One region of the Streptomyces sp. NPDC093591 genome, then DNA from elsewhere that is predicted to be linked to it. Evidence: riboswitches for the same ligand, from Rfam matches in the RefSeq annotation. Region 1 holds a riboswitch; the other holds the start of a gene.

Region 1 (8,263 bases):
GCGGTCTTCACGACGACGACCTTCATGCCGGCCATGACGGCGCTGGCGGCATTGGTCCCATGGGCGGAGGACGGAATCAGACACACGGTCCGCTGCTCGTCCCCGTTGGCCCGGTGGTACCCGCGTACCGCGAGCAGCCCGGCCAGCTCGCCCTGCGACCCCGCGTTGGGCTGCAGCGACACCTTGTCGTAGCCGGTGACCTCGGCGAGACGTTCCTCCAGCTCACGGATGAGGGTCAGATAGCCCTGCGCCTGCTCGGCCGGCGCGAAGGGGTGCAGCTGCCCGAACTCCGGCCAGGTGACCGGCTCCATCTCGGTCGTGGCGTTGAGCTTCATGGTGCAGGACCCGAGCGGGATCATGCCGCGGTCCAGCGCGTAGTCGCGGTCGGCGAGCCTGCGCAGGTAGCGCAGCATCGCGGTCTCGGAGCGGTTCTGGTGGAAGACGGGGTGCGTGAGGTAGTCGTCGCCACGCAGCAGCCCGCCCGCAAGCGCGTCCTCGGTCACCGCGTCCAGCGCCTCGATGTCCCCCTCGACCCCGAACGCCGTCCATACGGCGCCGAGTTGGGCCCGCGTGGTGGTCTCGTCGCAAGCGACGGAGACGTGGTCGGCGTCGACGAGGTGCAGGTTGACGCCGTTCTGCCGGGCGGCGGCGACGATCTCGGCGGCCTTCGCGGGCACGCGCACGGTCAGCGTGTCGAAGTAGGAGCCATGCACGACCTCGACCCCACCCGCCGTGAGACCGGCGGCGAGGACGGAGGCGTACCGATGCGTCCGCCGGGCGATGCCCTTCAGCCCCTCGGGTCCGTGATACACGGCGTACATCCCGGCCATCACGGCGAGCAGCACCTGAGCGGTGCAGATGTTGCTGGTCGCCTTCTCACGCCGGATGTGCTGCTCACGCGTCTGCAGAGCCAGCCGGTACGCCTTGTTCCCGTCCGCGTCCACGGACACACCCACGAGCCGCCCCGGCAGGCTGCGCGCGAACTTCTCGTGTACGGCCATGTAGCCGGCGTGGGGCCCGCCGAAGCCCATCGGCACACCGAACCGCTGCGTCGTCCCGACCGCGATGTCCGCCCCGAGCTCACCGGGCGACTTCAGCAGCGTCAGCGCGAGCAGGTCGGCGGCGACGGTGACGAGGGCACCAAGCTCATGGGCCTGCTCGATGACGGGCTTGATGTCCCGTACGACACCGGAGGCGCCCGGGTACTGAAGGAGCACGCCGTTGATCTCACGGGCGGCGATGTCGGCCGGAATTCCGCCACTGAGGTCGGCGACGACGACCTCCACGCCGGCCGGCTCGGCCCGGGTCTCGATCACGGCGACGGTCTGCGGCAGCACGTCCGCGTCGACCAGGAACAGCCCCTTCTTGTTCTTCCCCATGCGCCGGGACAGGGCCACGGCCTCCGCGGCCGCCGTCCCCTCGTCGAGCAGCGAGGCACCGGAGGTCGGCAGCCCGGTGAGCTCGGCGACCATGGTCTGGAAGTTGAGCAGCGCCTCGAGCCGCCCCTGCGAGATCTCGGGCTGATACGGCGTGTAAGCGGTGTACCAAGCCGGATTCTCCATGACGTTCCGCAGAATGACCGGCGGCGTGAAGGTCCCGTAGTACCCGAGCCCGATCATCGAGTCCAGCACCTGGTTGCGATCGGCGAGCGACCGCAGCTCGGCGAGCACCTCGGCCTCGGTACGCGCTCCCGGCAGATCAAGGGAGTCGGCGTTCTTGATCACATCCGGCACCGCGGCGGCGGTGAGCTCATCGAGCGAGCCATACCCGATGTGGGCCAGCATCTTGGCCCGAGCCTCATGATCAGGACCGATATGACGCTGCTCGAAAGGGATCCCCTGTTCGAGCTCGGAGAGCGGAATGCGATGGGCGGTCATTACGGAGGCCTCCTGGTCTGACACGACCTTCGAGGGGCACCACGGCACGGGTACCCGGACGGCCTCCCCCTCTGTCATCTCAACCTGAGAGCTTCACCGGGATCGCCACAGGGGCTCCCGGCTTTCACCGTCGGTGAGAGCGGAAGCCGTCGACACCCGCCCTGCTTTCCAGAGTGACCTCGTCCGTGCGGTACGTGTGCCTGAGAGATTCCGGGGAGGATTTGCTCCTTCGGCGCCTCCGGATGGTGTCCGGAGGACTCTCCCGCACGGGGTCAGCAGCCGCTAGCAAGCGTACCAGCGGGGTCAACGCACGAACCTTCGAGTGGCCGCGCTCACCAAAGTGCCTTTTCGTAGTGCTTACGGATGAGTTGCGACCAAGTGGAGGGCCCGTGCAGACCGACATCGATCCGCGCAACCTGATCGGCCGCAAGGCCTTCGACCGCAACGGCACCAAGATCGGCACCATCGACGAGGTCTATCTCGACGACGCGACCGGAGTGCCGGAGTGGGCCGCGATACGCACAGGCCTGTTCTCCCGGGACGCCTTCGTCCCTCTGGAGCCCAGCGAAATGCTCGAGGGCAGCCTCCATGTCCCCTTCGACCGAGCCCTGATCAAGGACGCCCCCGACTTCGGCGTGGGCCGCCACCTCTCCCCCGAACAGGAACTCCAGCTCTACCACCACTACGGCCTCGACGTGACCCCTCCCGCCCCACCCCCGGACCGAGACTTCGGCAACTTGGCCGGCACGGAAACCCCAGAAGACAACGGCCCCCGAACAAGCCACCCCCACCCCTGATCACACCCGACCACACCAGGCACCTGTCCCCACGAACCACCCCACAGCCCCACCGCAGAACAGACCGCCGACTGACACAACTGCGGACACCCCAAGGCCGCGCACCGCCGGAGCGCCCCTACCCACGTCCCCCTACAGGACGCACCGTCCCAGCCAGCGCAGCTACAGTCCGCCAACGCATACAGCTGCCGAGGCCCCACCCGTACAGGACACGCCGCCCAGCCTGCGCAGCTACAGCCTGCCGACGCACACGGCTGCGAGGCGCCTCCAGCACGAGCCGCCCAACGTAAGCAGTTGCCGACGCCCCCGCAGAACGCGCCGTCCCAGCAGTCCGTAGCCACGGATGCGCCTACCGGTCGGCCCGCGGCGTGCGTACCCGCCGCGACGCCCCTACAGGACGGCCTGCCACACTTGCGTAGCTGGTCGAGATGCACGAGCGCCGCACCGCCCGGCACCTCAGCCGCTGGTGGCGCGCCTCCTGCCGGTGTGATCAGGGGCGGCAGTCAGGGGCCGTCAGGCGGCGGCGAACTGTGGGTAGAGGGCGACTGGATCGGCCGCCAGTCCGGCCTTGACCTGCCGCGAGACGTCATCGACCAGGACGGCCGGCCCAAGCGTGCGCAGCCTCGCACAGCCCCTACAGGACGGCGCCCAGCTGCGCCCGCCCCGCAAAAGGGACCCTCTCCAGCGGTCACACTGCCGACACAACCACACGACGAACCGCCCTACCCCGCCAGCCATATCAGCGAGCGCCGCGACGCTCCGACCGCCCACCCCCGCAACCAGCACGCGACTGCAGCAGACACCGCCGCTCAGCGCCCCCAGCTGCGGGCAGTCGTGCCGCTGGGGCGGCACGGGTGGGCGCAGCGGCACCCCGCCAACGCGGGCAAGCGTCCCCCACCCCCACGGCGGCGCCCCCAAGCCGACCCACGCCAGCCATGCAACCGCACGACAGCTCCAACCCCGCCCCCTCCTATCCAGACGCCACAGACGCCTCCCCCACGCCCCCACCGTCCCTCTCCGGCAATTCGCAGTCCCCCGCCTCTAAAACCCCACCGGCCCCAGACTCCTCACCCTCACTGCCACCCCCACCCCCTCCAGGTCTCCTCCGCACCAACGGCAACGGATCCGCCGCCTCCAACCCCGGATCATCAACCCGAAACGTCCGCACCCGCCCCGGCTCCGACGACTCAGGCGTCTCAAACCGCACAGTCACCCGCCCAAGCCCACTCCCCTGCACCCATCCATGCCCGTACTCGGCATGCCGCACATCGTGCCCCGCAGGCCACCGCCGTTCGACAGGCACAGCCTGCCGCTCCTCCGCAGGCTCCTCATGGCCGTCGCCCTCCTCGTCGGAATGCTCAACCAGCTCCCCCGCGGCCTGCGCGAACAGATCCTCCTGCGTGTAGTCGGCCAACCCACTGACCCCAACCCCCAGCAGCCGCACACCCCCCGTCGTATCCACGGAGTCCAGCAGCCGCGCCGCAGCCTCCCGCACCACCGCCGGATCATCCGTGGGCCCACGCAGCGTCTCGGAACGGGTCAACGTGGAGAAGTCGTACCGCCGCACCTTCAGCACGATGGTCCGCCCGGACAACCCCGCCCCCCGCAACCGCCGCACACAACGATCGGCAAGCCGCTGCACCTCCAACCCCACCCGAACCCGGTCGTGAATGTCCACGTCATACGTGTCCTCGACCGACACCGACTTGGCCTCCCGCTCCGCCACCACCGGCCGCTCGTCGTGGGCCAGCGCCATGGCGTACAGGGCCTGCCCATGAGCCTTGCCCAGCAGCCGAACGAGCTCGTCCTCACCCGCCTCGGCGATCTCCTCGACCGTGTGGATCCCGGCACGCCGCAGATGATCCCCCGTCGCCGGGCCCACCCCCGGCAGCGTCCGCACGGACATCGGCCCGAGCAACGTCCGCTCGGTCCCCGGCTCGATCACCACCAGCCCATCGGGCTTGGCCTGCTCCGAGGCGATCTTCGCCAGCATCTTGGACGCGGCCAGACCCACCGACCCCGCGAGCCCGGTGACCGCCCGTATGTCGGCGCGCAGCCTCGCCCCCACCAGCCGCGCCGATCCCTCGTCCCAGGCCGCTCCCCCGGCCTCCAGATCCACGAAGGCCTCGTCCAGGCTCAGCGGCTCCACCAGCGGCGACAGCTCCCTCAGCAGCGCCATCACCTGCTCGCTGATGTCACGGTAGATCCCGAAGCGCGGCACGAGATACGCGGCATTCGGCGCCAGCCGACGTGCCTGGGCCATGGGCATCGCCGAATGAACCCCGAACACCCGCGCCTCATAGGACGCGGTGGCCACGACTCCCCGCGGCCCGAGCCCGCCCACGATCACGGCCTTCCCGCGCAGGCTCGGCTTGGATGCCTGCTCCACCGAGGCGTAGAAGGCATCCATGTCGAGATGCAGGATCGTAGGCGCTTTCCTCACATCTACGATGCTGCCTCACGCCACTGACAATGCCCTGCTACGACCGCCTGGCCGCGACCCGCCGGAGCTCGCCCCACCCGCCACGCCCCCGCGAGGCACCCCGGCGAAGGCCAAAGGCCACAAGGACCGCTCAGCCGGCCCGGTTACGCCGCCGAGCCAGCTCGTCGGCCGGATTGTGCCCGACCAGCGTCTCCCCGGTGTCGATCCGCTCCCCGTGCAGCTGCGACAAGGCAGCCTCGACGTCCCGCCACACCACACCCACGGCGATCCCGAAGATCCCCTGCCCACCCTGGAGCAGCGCGTGGACCTCGTCCGGCGAGGTGCACTCGTACACCGTCGCACCGTCGCTCATCAGCGTCATGCGCTCCAGATCACAAAAGCCCCGCTCCCGCAGATGCTGCACGGCGGTACGGATGTTCTGCAGCGACACACCGGTGTCGAGGAACCGCTTGACGATCTTCAGTACGACGACGTCCCGGAAGCTGTAGAGCCGCTGGGTCCCCGACCCGTACGCGGGCCGCACGCTCGGCTCGACGAGGCCGGTCCGCGCCCAGTAGTCCAGTTGCCGGTACGTGATGCCGGCGGCCGCACACGCCGTCGGACCGCGGTAGCCGATCTGCTCGGTCTCCATGGACGCCGCCCCTCCGCCGCTGCTCGGCACGGCCGTCGGTCGCTGCGTAGCGTGATCGGCCGCGCTGCCCTGAAGCGGGCTCTGAAGCGGGTACGGGCCGCTCGCCCCGAAACCGCGTCCGGGGGCACCCCCAGCCGTACCGTCGCCGCTGCTTCTCACGCCGACCTCCGTCCTTGACCTGCCTTCTCGACGGTAGGCAGTCACCAGGGGTGCGTCAACGATCGCCACACTCGGCACGCCGAGTGATAATCACCCTAGGAGTGGTTTCCCGTACCCCACCGCGGGGAAAGGCTAGCCGAATGCGCTCGGAGCAGGGCGTAGGACGCTCGCGCTCGCCGCTGGCAAATACCGGCATTTGAGCCGTAACCGACTGTGGGCCGCACCACCACGGACCGCGAGCCCGCCGGCCGCCGCCCACCTGCCTCACTGACTGCTGGTGCCGAAGTCCTCGGGCGAGATCTGATCGAGGAACTCGCGGAACTTCTCCACCTCGTCCTCCTGCTCGTCCGGGATCGCGATGCCCGCGTCGTCGAGCACCCCGTCACTGCCGTAGATCGGCGTCCCGGTGCGCAGGGCCAGCGCTATGGCATCGGACGGGCGGGCGCTCACCTCGACGCCGCTGGCGAAGACCAGCTCGGCGTAGAAGACGCCCTCACGCAGGTCCGTGATGCGTACCTCGGTGAGCTCCTGGCCGACGGCCTCCAGCACGTCCTTGAACAGGTCGTGGGTCAGCGGTCGCGCGGGGGCCATGCCCTGCTGGGCGAAGGCGATGGCCGTCGCCTCCCCCGGCCCGATCCAGATGGGGAGGTAGCGGTCGCCTCCCACTTCGCGCAGGAGCACGATCGGTTGGTTGGAGGGCATTTCGACCCGGACACCTACGACATCGAGCTCGTTCACACAGCAACCCTAGGCCGTGCTCGGGACGTTTGGGTAGTCGGGCCGAGAACGGGTGGCCGATCCGGCCTTCCTCGGGTAGGCGCGCTCAGGGCAGCCGTACCCCGAGAGCGGTCTGCACCAGCGCGGCGTGCAGCTTCACCGTGAGCCCCGCCAGCTCCTTCGCACGCGCCTCGGCGTGTGCCCTGGTCTGCGGATTGCGGTGCCGCCTCAGCGGGGCCACGACCTGGTCCACAAGCCCGGCCTCCCGGTCGGCGGCGCCCTTCATCACCCGCAGATGCCTCGGCTCGATCCCGAAGCGCCCCAGCTCGGCGACGAGCGAGGCCACGGTGACCGCCTCCGCGTCGTACGCCCCGTCCGGCAGCGGAGTGATCAGCCCGTACGACTCCCACTCCTCGAGCTCCTGCTCACCGATCTCGGCGGCGGCGAGCAGTTGGTCCCGCCCGATCCGGGCCGCCGTGCGCCTCTCGCCCGGCTCCAGGACTGCTTCACCGTCCCGCTGACGGCCCAGAGGCGGCAGCGGTACGGCCTCCCCACGCTCCATGGCATCCAGGTGCTCACGGATCACCTTGAGCGGCAGATAGTGGTCCCGCTGCATCCGCAGAACGTGTCCGAGCCGCTCGACGTCCTGCGCGCTGAACTGGCGGTACCCCGAGGGGGTCCGCTGAGGCTCGACGAGGCCCTCCGACTCCAGAAAACGGATCTTGGAGATGGTGATGTCAGGGAATTCCTCGCGCAGCACGTTCAACACCGTGCCGATGCTCATCAGCCGACCGTCCGTGGCGGCGATGCCGTGCCCGGCACCGCCGCTCGGTGATTTCAGCATGGACCTTCCCTGGGTCTCCCCGGACGGGCTCCGGGGGAGGGTCAGTAGCCCCGCTGGCTCGCGTAGAACACCAGACGGTACTTGCCGATCTGGACCTCGTCGCCGTTGTTCAGAGCGACCTGGTCGATCCGCTCACGGTTGACGTACGTGCCGTTCAGACTGCCGACGTCGGCCACCGTGAACGAGCCGTCCGGGCTGCGACGGAACTCCACGTGCCGACGCGAGACCGTCACGTCGTCCAGGAAGATGTCGCTCTGCGGGTGCCGCCCGGCCGTCGTCAGATCGCTGTCCAGGAGGAAGCGGCTGCCCGAGTTCGGCCCGCGGCGCACCACCAGAAGCGCGGAACCCAGCGGCAGCGCGTCGACGGCCGCCTGGGCCTCGGGAGACAGCGCCGGGATCTGCGTCTGGCCGGTGGCCTCGGCGTCGTAGGCCTCAAGGCCTGAAATGGAGATCGTGGAGGTCGTCTCGGACGGGCGCTCGGCGGCCGCACCGGCCCGCAGCGGCGCGCCGCAGTTGGAACAGAAGCGGCTGTTCTCCGCGTTGCGGTTACCGCACCTCGTACACACCAGGGCCGACATCGGGGAAAACCCTCCACCCGTACTTGAGGTTGACGGTTGCCCGAAACCTATGCCGCCGGACTGGGCAGGGTCAACTGACGGCGCGCCCTGACCACCGGGAATGTCGCCGCCCGGCCCAGGCACCTGGTCCCTGAACAGCGGGCGCTGGCCTTCCTCGTCCCCCTGTGCGCGATGACGAGCAGTGGCATTGTCCCTGCCCTCTCGCGCGCTCTTGCCG
Region 2 (8,263 bases), on a different contig from region 1:
AGGCCGAGGATGGTGTCGCCGGGCTGGGCCAGGGCGAACAGGGCGGCCTGGTTGGCGGAGGCGCCGGAGTGGGGCTGGACGTTGGCGTACTCGGCGCCGAACAGCTCCTTGACCCGGTCGATGGCGATCTGCTCGGCGACGTCGACATGCTCGCAGCCGCCGTAGTAGCGCCGGCCGGGGTAGCCCTCGGCGTACTTGTTGGTGGCGACCGAGCCCTGTGCCTCCATGACCGCGACCGGCGCGAAGTTCTCGGAGGCGATCATCTCCAGGGTGGACTGCTGGCGCTCCAGCTCGGCGTCGAGCGCGGCGGCGACGGCCGGGTCGAGCTCGTGCAGGGGCGTGTTCAGAAGCGACTTGTCAGACATGGGGGATACGGCTCCTCAGCCGGCGGTGTGGGCGTCGTACTCGTCGGCGGAGAGCAGGTCGGCCGGCTCCTCCGTGACGCGTACCTTGAACAGCCAGCCGCCCTCGAAGGGGGCGGAGTTCACCAGCGCCGGGTCGTTCACCACGTCCTCGTTGATCTCGGTGATCTCGCCGGTGACCGGGGAGTACAGGTCCGACACCGACTTGGTCGACTCCAGCTCACCGCAGGTGTCACCCGCGGTCACCGTCGAGCCGACCTCGGGGAGCTGGGCGTAGACGACATCGCCGAGCGCGTTGGCCGCGAACTCGGTGATGCCGACTGTCGCGACGCCGTCCTCGGCGGTCGACAGCCACTCGTGCTCCTTGCTGTAGCGCAGCTGCTGGGGGTTGCTCATGGCCTGAATTCTCCTGTACGCGCGGGAGTGGTGAGGGATGGGGGACTGCTGGAAACGTGCGTGAGCAGCGGAAATGTGCGCAGGGTCACGCACGGGCCGCTGTCGGTCTGTATTTCTCGGCCGGTCCGGTGCTTCCGGTTCTCGGCCAGTCTGGTGCTTCCGGCGCTACTTCTGCCGCTTGTAGAACGGCAGCGCCACCACCTCGTACGGCTCGTGGCTGCCGCGGATGTCCACGCCGACCCCGGCCGTGCCCGGCGCCGAGTGCGCCGCGTCGACGTACGCCATCGCGATCGGCTTGCCCAGCGTGGGGGAGGGGGCACCCGAGGTGACCTCGCCGATGACCTCGCCGCCGGCGACGACCGGGTACCCGGCGCGCGGGACGCGACGCCCCTCGGCGACCAGGCCGACCAGGACGCGCGGCGGGTTCTCCGAGGCACGGGAGGCTGCCGCGGCCAGCGCCTCACGCCCGACGAAGTCGCCCTCCTTCTCGAACTTCACCACCCGGCCGAGCCCGGCGTCGAAGGGGGTGAGGGAGGTCGACAGCTCATGGCCGTACAGCGGCATGCCCGCCTCCAGGCGCAGCGTGTCCCGGCAGGACAGCCCGCACGGGGCCAGGCCGACGGCCTCGCCCGCCTTGGTCAGCGCCTGCCACAGCTCGACGGCGTGCTCCGGCTTCACGAACAGCTCGAAGCCGTCCTCGCCGGTGTAGCCGGTGCGCGCGATGAGGGCGGGCACGCCGGCGACGGTGCCGGGCAGGCCGGCGTAGTACTTCAGGCCGTCGAGGTCGGCGTCGGTGAGGGACTTCAGGATGCCGGGGGACTGCGGGCCCTGGACGGCGATCAACGCGTAGGCGTCCCGGTCGTCGCGCACCTCGGCGTCGAAGCCGGCCGCCCGCTCGGTCAGCGCGTCCAGCACCACCTGGGCGTTGGAGGCGTTGGCGACGACCATGTACTCGGTCTCGGCGAGCCGGTAGACGATCAGGTCGTCCAGGATGCCGCCGTCGGCCCGGCAGATCATGGTGTAGCGGGCGCGGCCCACACGGACGGAGGCGATGTCGCCGACGAGGGCGTAGTTCAGCAGCTGAGCCGCTTCGGGCCCCGTCACGGTGATCTCGCCCATGTGGGAGAGGTCGAACAGGCCGGCCTTGGTCCTTACGGCGTTGTGCTCGTCGCGCTCGGAGCCGTAGCGCAGGGGCATGTCCCAGCCGGCGAAGTCGGTCATCGTCGCGCCGAGCGAGCGATGCAGGGCATCGAGCGCGGTGTGACGGAGTTCTTCTGTACTGCTCATCGGACGGATGTCTCCCAAGGCATGACGGGCGAGGTCGTTCCTCCCCATCTGTCATCGGAACCTGAGAGGTTCGCCACGACCGCCACAGGGACGATCACGGCTTGCACCTTGGGTGGAGCCACGCGTCTCGAAGAGAGAGGGAGCGGCCCGCTTTTCAGATGTGCCTCGCCCGCGCGGTAACGGGGCCTGAGAGATTCAAGGGAGGGACTTGCTCCTTCGGCGCCCCGGCGATGCACTGCCAGGGACTCTCCCGCGCGGATTCAAACGGCCGGTATGCAGTTGGCGCGAACATCATTGCATGCCGGGACGGTTCTGGGGCAGGCCGCGTCTGTAACCGGCTTGTGGCAGGAAGAGAACAAAAACCGAGAGATCCTCTATTACCTTCTCTTTACGCTCAGTGGGGATGGGTATCCCTGACCCCGGAGGAGGACGATGACGGTGAACCGCACGACGGCGTATGCCACGACCTCGGGCATCGCGCTGCCCAAGCAGCCCGCGGCCCCGGCCGCCGAAGCCCGCGGTACGCGTCTCGCACCCGTGGTCCGCGACCTGCGCGAGCGTTCCGGCCACAGCCCGCACGCCCTGCTCTTCGGCCCCGAGGACCTCGTGGTGATCACCGGCCTGCCCGGCAGCGGCAAGTCGACGCTGATGCGCCGCACCGTGAAGGGCACCCGCATCGACTCCCAGGACACCCGGGACCGCTGGGCCGCCCGTATGCCACGCTTCCTTCCCTACGCCGTCTACCGCCCCCTGGTCCGCCTCGCGCACTACGCCGGACTGCGCCGGGCCCTGCGCTCCGGCGAGGGCGTCGTCGTGCACGACTGCGGTACGCAGGCCTGGGTGCGCGGCTGGCTGGCCCGCGAGGCCCGCCGCCGCGGCGGCACCCTGCACCTGCTGCTGCTCGACGTCCCCCCGGGCACCGCCCTGGAGGGCCAGCGCGAACGCGGGCGGGGCGTCTCCCGCTATGCCTTCCTGCGCCACCGCAGAGCGGCCGCCCGCCTGCTGCGCTCGGTGGAGAAGGGGCACCTGCCCCAGGGCTGCGGCTCGGCGGTGCTGATCGACCGGGAGGCGGCGGACGTCCTGCGCCGGATCGACTTCACGGGCTAGGACAGGTCCTGGGCGTCCGTAGACCTGCAGGGAGTGGTCACCCGCTAGCCTTTTGGGCCACAGCAGCGGTTCACAGCAGGCGGTTGAGCGTAGATGGACTTCCCAGCGGACCTCCCGGCGGATCTCCCCGCGGACTTCCCGGCACCGGCACACCCCCATCCCCACGGCGGGTGGCCCGGCAACGAACTGGAGGAGGTGCTCTCGGCCTCCCTCGGCCTGCCCTCGGCGGGCGGCCGGATCCTCGAGGTGCTGGGCCGCAGCTTCGTCTGGGTGCCCCTGCCGGGCGGCGGCGGCCCGCACAGCGGCCCGCTGGACCTGCCCACGGTGGAGATGGGGGGCCAGGCGTACGTCCCGGTCTTCAGCTCCGAGGAACAGTTCCGCCAGGTCGTCGGCTCCCACATGTCGTACACCGTCGCCCCCGCCGTGGAGTTCGCCCGCGGTCTGCCCCCGCAGGTGGGCATCGCCCTGAACCCGGAAGGCGTGGTCGGCGTCCCGCTGCCCCCGGCGGCGGTGGCCGACCTGTGCCGGGTGGGCCGCACCCCGCTGGACGGCCTCAACTCCGGCGGCCGCGTCAAGCTCTACGAACCCGACTGGCAGGACGACCCCATCGACTTCCTCGCGGCGGCGTCGGCCGAGTTCGCCGAAACCGGCGTGGTCGTGACGGCCCGCCGCTGCCTCGCGGCGATCGAGACGGCCGAGCCGGTGATGTTCATAGGCGTGGAACTCGCCCACTGGGAAGGCGACCTGCGCGCCGCCCCCATGGACGCCCTCGCCCGGGCTCTCGGCCGCGCCCCGGCCCCCTGGCCGGTCAACCTGGTCCTGCTGGACGTGGCCCAGGACCCGGTGATCGAGTGGATGCGCCAGAGAGTCCGTCCCTTCTACCAGCGGGATTTTTGAACCCCCTGGGGGCAGCGCCCCATCAGGGGCGCGGGGCTGCATCGATGTGCGGCTCCGCCGCGTGGGCGCGACCAGCCACAATGAACCCGCAGACGACAGACCGCATCAAGTCCCGAGCTCCCCGGCTCTCCCAGCGGAGCGCCTAAGCTGGGCTCATCACTCGGTCGGCCAAACCGACGGAGTCACGACGTTTCCCGAAGGGGCGGTAAAAGGTGAGCGCGAGCGGCACCACCTCGACCGGTCAGGTCGAGCACATGCTGCGCCAGGTGACGCCCGGGCGCTACGACGCCTACGAGGCCCTCCTGCGCGCGCTCGCGACCCCGTCCGCCGGCCAGGTCTGGATGCTGCTGTGGCACGGCCAGGCCGGCTCACCGGACGCCCAGTACGGAAACATGGAGGTCGACGGCCACGGCTACGCCCCGTGCGTCACCTCCGCCCAGGAGCTGTCGGCCAGCGGCTGGAACCGCAGTTACGAGGTGGTCGACGGAGTCGACGTGGCCCGCACCCTCTACCCGGACCACTACGGCCTGTGGCTGAACCCGCACGCCCCGGGCGGCGGCGTCGGCATCCCCTGGCTCGACCTGCGCCGCATCGCCACCGGCCTGGACCGCCAGCCCGCCGGTCCCCTGCGCCTGTCCGAGCCCGGCATCGACATCCCGCAGTTCTACGCCCTGCTCGCGCAGAACGCCCACCGCACCCCGGCCGTCCGCTCCCTGCGCCGTGCCTGGGTGCAGCCCGCGCTCGGCGCGCCGTATCTCGCCATCGGGCTCGACGTGTACGACACCAGCCCGCCCGCCGTGGACTCGGTGCGCTCGATGATGCTGCAGTCGATCGGCGCGTGTCCGGACGGGCTGCCGGTCTCCACCGTGGCGATGTCCGACGAGTACGACCCGGTCGCCATGTGGATGCGGGCCAGCGCCCGCCCCTTCTACGACCGTGAGGCACACGCCCCCGCGCAGGCGCCGGCCGCCGGGTACGGCTACCCACCGGCACAGGGCCGTTACTGATCATCCGGCGGCTAACCTACTGTTCAGTCCGCAGCCCGGCTGTCGTAGCCGTACGCGGCCGTCGACTTCGGTTTCGCAGGTAGATCTTCGCGCGTAGATGCGATCGGAAGGTCCCGGTCCATCCTCATACGCCCCAACTGGCGCGCGTCCGGCCGCCGTTACCTGGTGTTCGAATAACGGAACCCACCAGACAGCATCACGGTTACGCATCCTTTCCCCGCCAACTCTGGCAACAGATCGCCAAAGCGTTGAAGACTCCCCGCTAGACACGGGCCGGTCGGTCCTGTGTACGAGTGGAAGCAACCGCTACAGCGGCAGCCAGGGGGCCGACGACCGTCGGCCGAGAGGGGTCAAACTCACCGTGACGGCACCGATCGAGACCACCGGATCGCAGGCCGAGGCCCAGCCCGAGGCCGTGCTGAAGGGTGTCGAGTCCAAGCAGATCGAGGGCCGGTCTCTCGGGCAGATCGCCTGGACCCGTTTCAAGAGGGACAAGGTGGCCGTCGCCGGCGGCGTCATCGTCATCCTGCTGATCCTGCTGGCGGTGCTCTCCCGACCCATCCAGGCCCTCTTCGGACTGGACCCGAACGCCCTGAACCAGGACCTCATCGACCCCAACACCTCGCTGCCCAAGGGCGACTTCGGCGGCATGAGCTGGGATCATCCGCTCGGTGTCGAGCCGAAGTTCGGCCGCGACATCGCCACCCGCATCCTCGAGGGCTCCTGGGTCTCACTGGTCGTCGCCTTCGGCGCCACGATCCTGTCCAACACGATCGGCACGATCCTCGGCGTGGTGGCCGGCTACTACGGCGGCCGGGTCGACACGATCATCAGCCGGATGATGGACACCTTCCTGGCGTTCCCTCTCCTGCTGTTCGCCATCTCCATCTCGGCCACCCTGCAGGGCGGTGCCTTCGGGCTGGAGGGCCTGCCGCTGCACATCACTGTGCTGATCTTCGTGATCGGCTTCTTCAACTGGCCCTATCTGGGCCGCATCGTGCGCGGCCAGACGCTGGCCCTGCGCGAGCGGGAGTTCGTCGACGCCTCGCGGGGGATGGGGGCCAAGGGGCCCTACATCCTCTTCCGGGAGCTGCTGCCGAACCTCGTCGGCCCGATCATCGTCTACTCGACGCTGCTCATCCCGACCAACATCCTCTTCGAGGCGTCCTTGAGCTTCCTGGGCGTCGGCATCCAGCCCCCGCAGGCGTCCTGGGGCGGCATGATCAGCCAAGCGGTTCCCTACTACCAGGTCGACCCGCAGTACATGATCGTGCCTGGTCTGGCCATCTTCGTGACCGTCCTGGCGTTCAACCTGCTCGGCGACGGTCTCCGTGACGCACTCGACCCGCGCAGCCGCTGAACCGCGGCCGCGGTACGAGTCCAACAGGTTTCCAACAATGGAGGGGAAGCGGACCATCATGCGAAGGTCAACGCTGGCCGCGGTTGCGGCTATCGGCAGTGCGAGCCTGCTGCTCTCGGCATGCAGCAAAGCCGATGACAACGGTGAAGACGGAAACAAGTCGGCTGGGGCCAACGCAGCGACCAAGGGTGTCGTCAACGCCTCCACCCAGAAGGGGGGCACGGTCACGTACGAGTACTCGGACGTGCCGGACTCCTTCGACCCCGGCAACACGTACTACGCGTACATGTACAACCTCAGCCGGCTCTACGCCCGCCCGCTGATGACCTTCAAGCCCGCCGCGGGCGAGGCCGGCAACGAGCTGGTCCCGGACCTCGCGGCGGCCCCGGGCGAGCCCAGCAACGGCGGCAAGACCTGGACGTACAAGCTGCGTTCGGGTCTGAAGTACGAGGACGGCACGCCGATCACCTCGAAGGACGTCAAGTACGCCGTCGAGCGCTCCAACTTCGCGCGTGACGTGCTCTCCCTCGGCCCGAACTACTTCCAGCAGTTCCTCGAGGGCGGCGACAAGTACAAGGGCCCGTACAAGGACAAGAGCGACAAGGGCCTCGCGTCCATCGAGACGCCGGACGACAGCACGATCGTCTTCAAGCTCAACCGCGCCTTCCAGGAGTTCGACTACCTGGTCGCGACGCCGCAGACGGCTCCGGTGCCCAAGGCCAAGGACACGGGCATCGACTACGTCAAGAAGATCGTGTCCTCGGGCTCCTACAAGTTCCAGAGCTACGACGAGGGCAAGCAGGTCGTCCTCGTCCGCAACGAGAACTGGGACCCGAAGACGGACCCGCTGCGCAAGCAGTACCCGGACAAGATCGTCGTCAAGCTCAAGGTCAACGCCGAGACCATCGACCAGGACGTCCAGGCCGGCACCGCGATCGACCTCGGTGGCACCGGTGTCCAGGCCGCGACCCAGGCGAAGGTCGTCAACGACGCGGCGCTGAAGGCCAACACCGACAACACCTACGGTGGCCGCCTGGTCTACATGGCGATCAACAACCAGGTCGCGCCGTTCGACAAGGTCGAATGCCGCAAGGCCGTCGAGTACGCCATCGACAAGGTCTCCGTGCAGACCGCCCTGGGCGGCCCGATCCGCGGTGACATCGCCACCACCGTCCTGCCGCCGGACATTCCGGGCTACCAGAAGGCGGACGTCTACGCCACCGAGGGCAACAAGGGCGACGTCGCCAAGGCCAAGGAGCAGCTGAAGGCCTGCGGCAAGACCACCATCAACACCAACATCTCGGCGCGCAGCGACCGCCCGCAGGAGATCGACGCGGCCACCGCGATCATCGCCTCGCTGAAGAAGGTCGGCATCAACGCGACCATGAAGCAGTTCCCGTCGGGCAAGTACTTCACCGACTACGCGGGTGTGCCGGCGTTCGACAAGAAGCAGAACATCGGCCTGCACATGATGCAGTGGGGCGCCGACTGGCCCTCCGGCTACGGCTTCCTGCAGCAGATCCTGCACGGTGACGCGATCGGCGCGTCCGGCAACACCAACCTCTCGTACATCAACGACAAGCAGATCAACGAGACGCTGGAAAAGGCCATCGCCACCGAGGACGAGGCCGAGCGCAACAGCCTGTACGCGCAGATCGACAAGCGTGCGATGGACCAGGCCGCGCTCGTCCCGCTGTCCTACTTCAAGGTCCTGCTGTACCGCCCGGCCAACTTCACCAACCTGGTGTCCACGGCGGCCTTCAGCGGTCAGTACGACTACCTCAACATCGGCACGACCAAGAAGTAGCCCCGGAAGGCAGGTGAAGGCATTGGTGCCCGCGGGCTTA

The links. A riboswitch is a leader RNA that binds a small molecule or an ion and turns the genes downstream of it on or off. The one in region 1 is predicted to bind glycine.
Region 2: another riboswitch for glycine. It lies ahead of gcvT (glycine cleavage system aminomethyltransferase GcvT); the one in region 1 lies ahead of gcvP (aminomethyl-transferring glycine dehydrogenase).

The regions. Positions count from the first base shown of each region.
Region 1 is NZ_JBIWIY010000017.1:271,246-279,508, forward strand. It holds gene gcvP (aminomethyl-transferring glycine dehydrogenase) at 1-1,877, opposite strand, end outside; glycine riboswitch at 2,056-2,152, opposite strand; gene ACIREI_RS32985 (PRC-barrel domain-containing protein) at 2,267-2,674, shown strand; gene ACIREI_RS32990 (DNA polymerase IV) at 3,645-5,117, opposite strand; gene ACIREI_RS32995 (MerR family transcriptional regulator) at 5,248-5,907, opposite strand; gene ACIREI_RS33000 (bifunctional nuclease family protein) at 6,172-6,645, opposite strand; gene ACIREI_RS33005 (MerR family transcriptional regulator) at 6,731-7,468, opposite strand; gene ACIREI_RS33010 (FHA domain-containing protein) at 7,510-8,263, opposite strand, start outside.
Region 2 is NZ_JBIWIY010000027.1:77,049-85,311, reverse strand. It holds gene glyA (serine hydroxymethyltransferase) at 1-365, opposite strand, end outside; gene gcvH (glycine cleavage system protein GcvH) at 381-758, opposite strand; gene gcvT (glycine cleavage system aminomethyltransferase GcvT) at 924-2,045, opposite strand; glycine riboswitch at 2,210-2,308, opposite strand; gene ACIREI_RS42055 (AAA family ATPase) at 2,478-3,152, shown strand; gene ACIREI_RS42050 (enhanced serine sensitivity protein SseB) at 3,246-4,049, shown strand; gene ACIREI_RS42045 (enhanced serine sensitivity protein SseB C-terminal domain-containing protein) at 4,262-5,056, shown strand; gene ACIREI_RS42040 (ABC transporter permease) at 5,418-6,416, shown strand; gene ACIREI_RS42035 (ABC transporter substrate-binding protein) at 6,454-8,223, shown strand.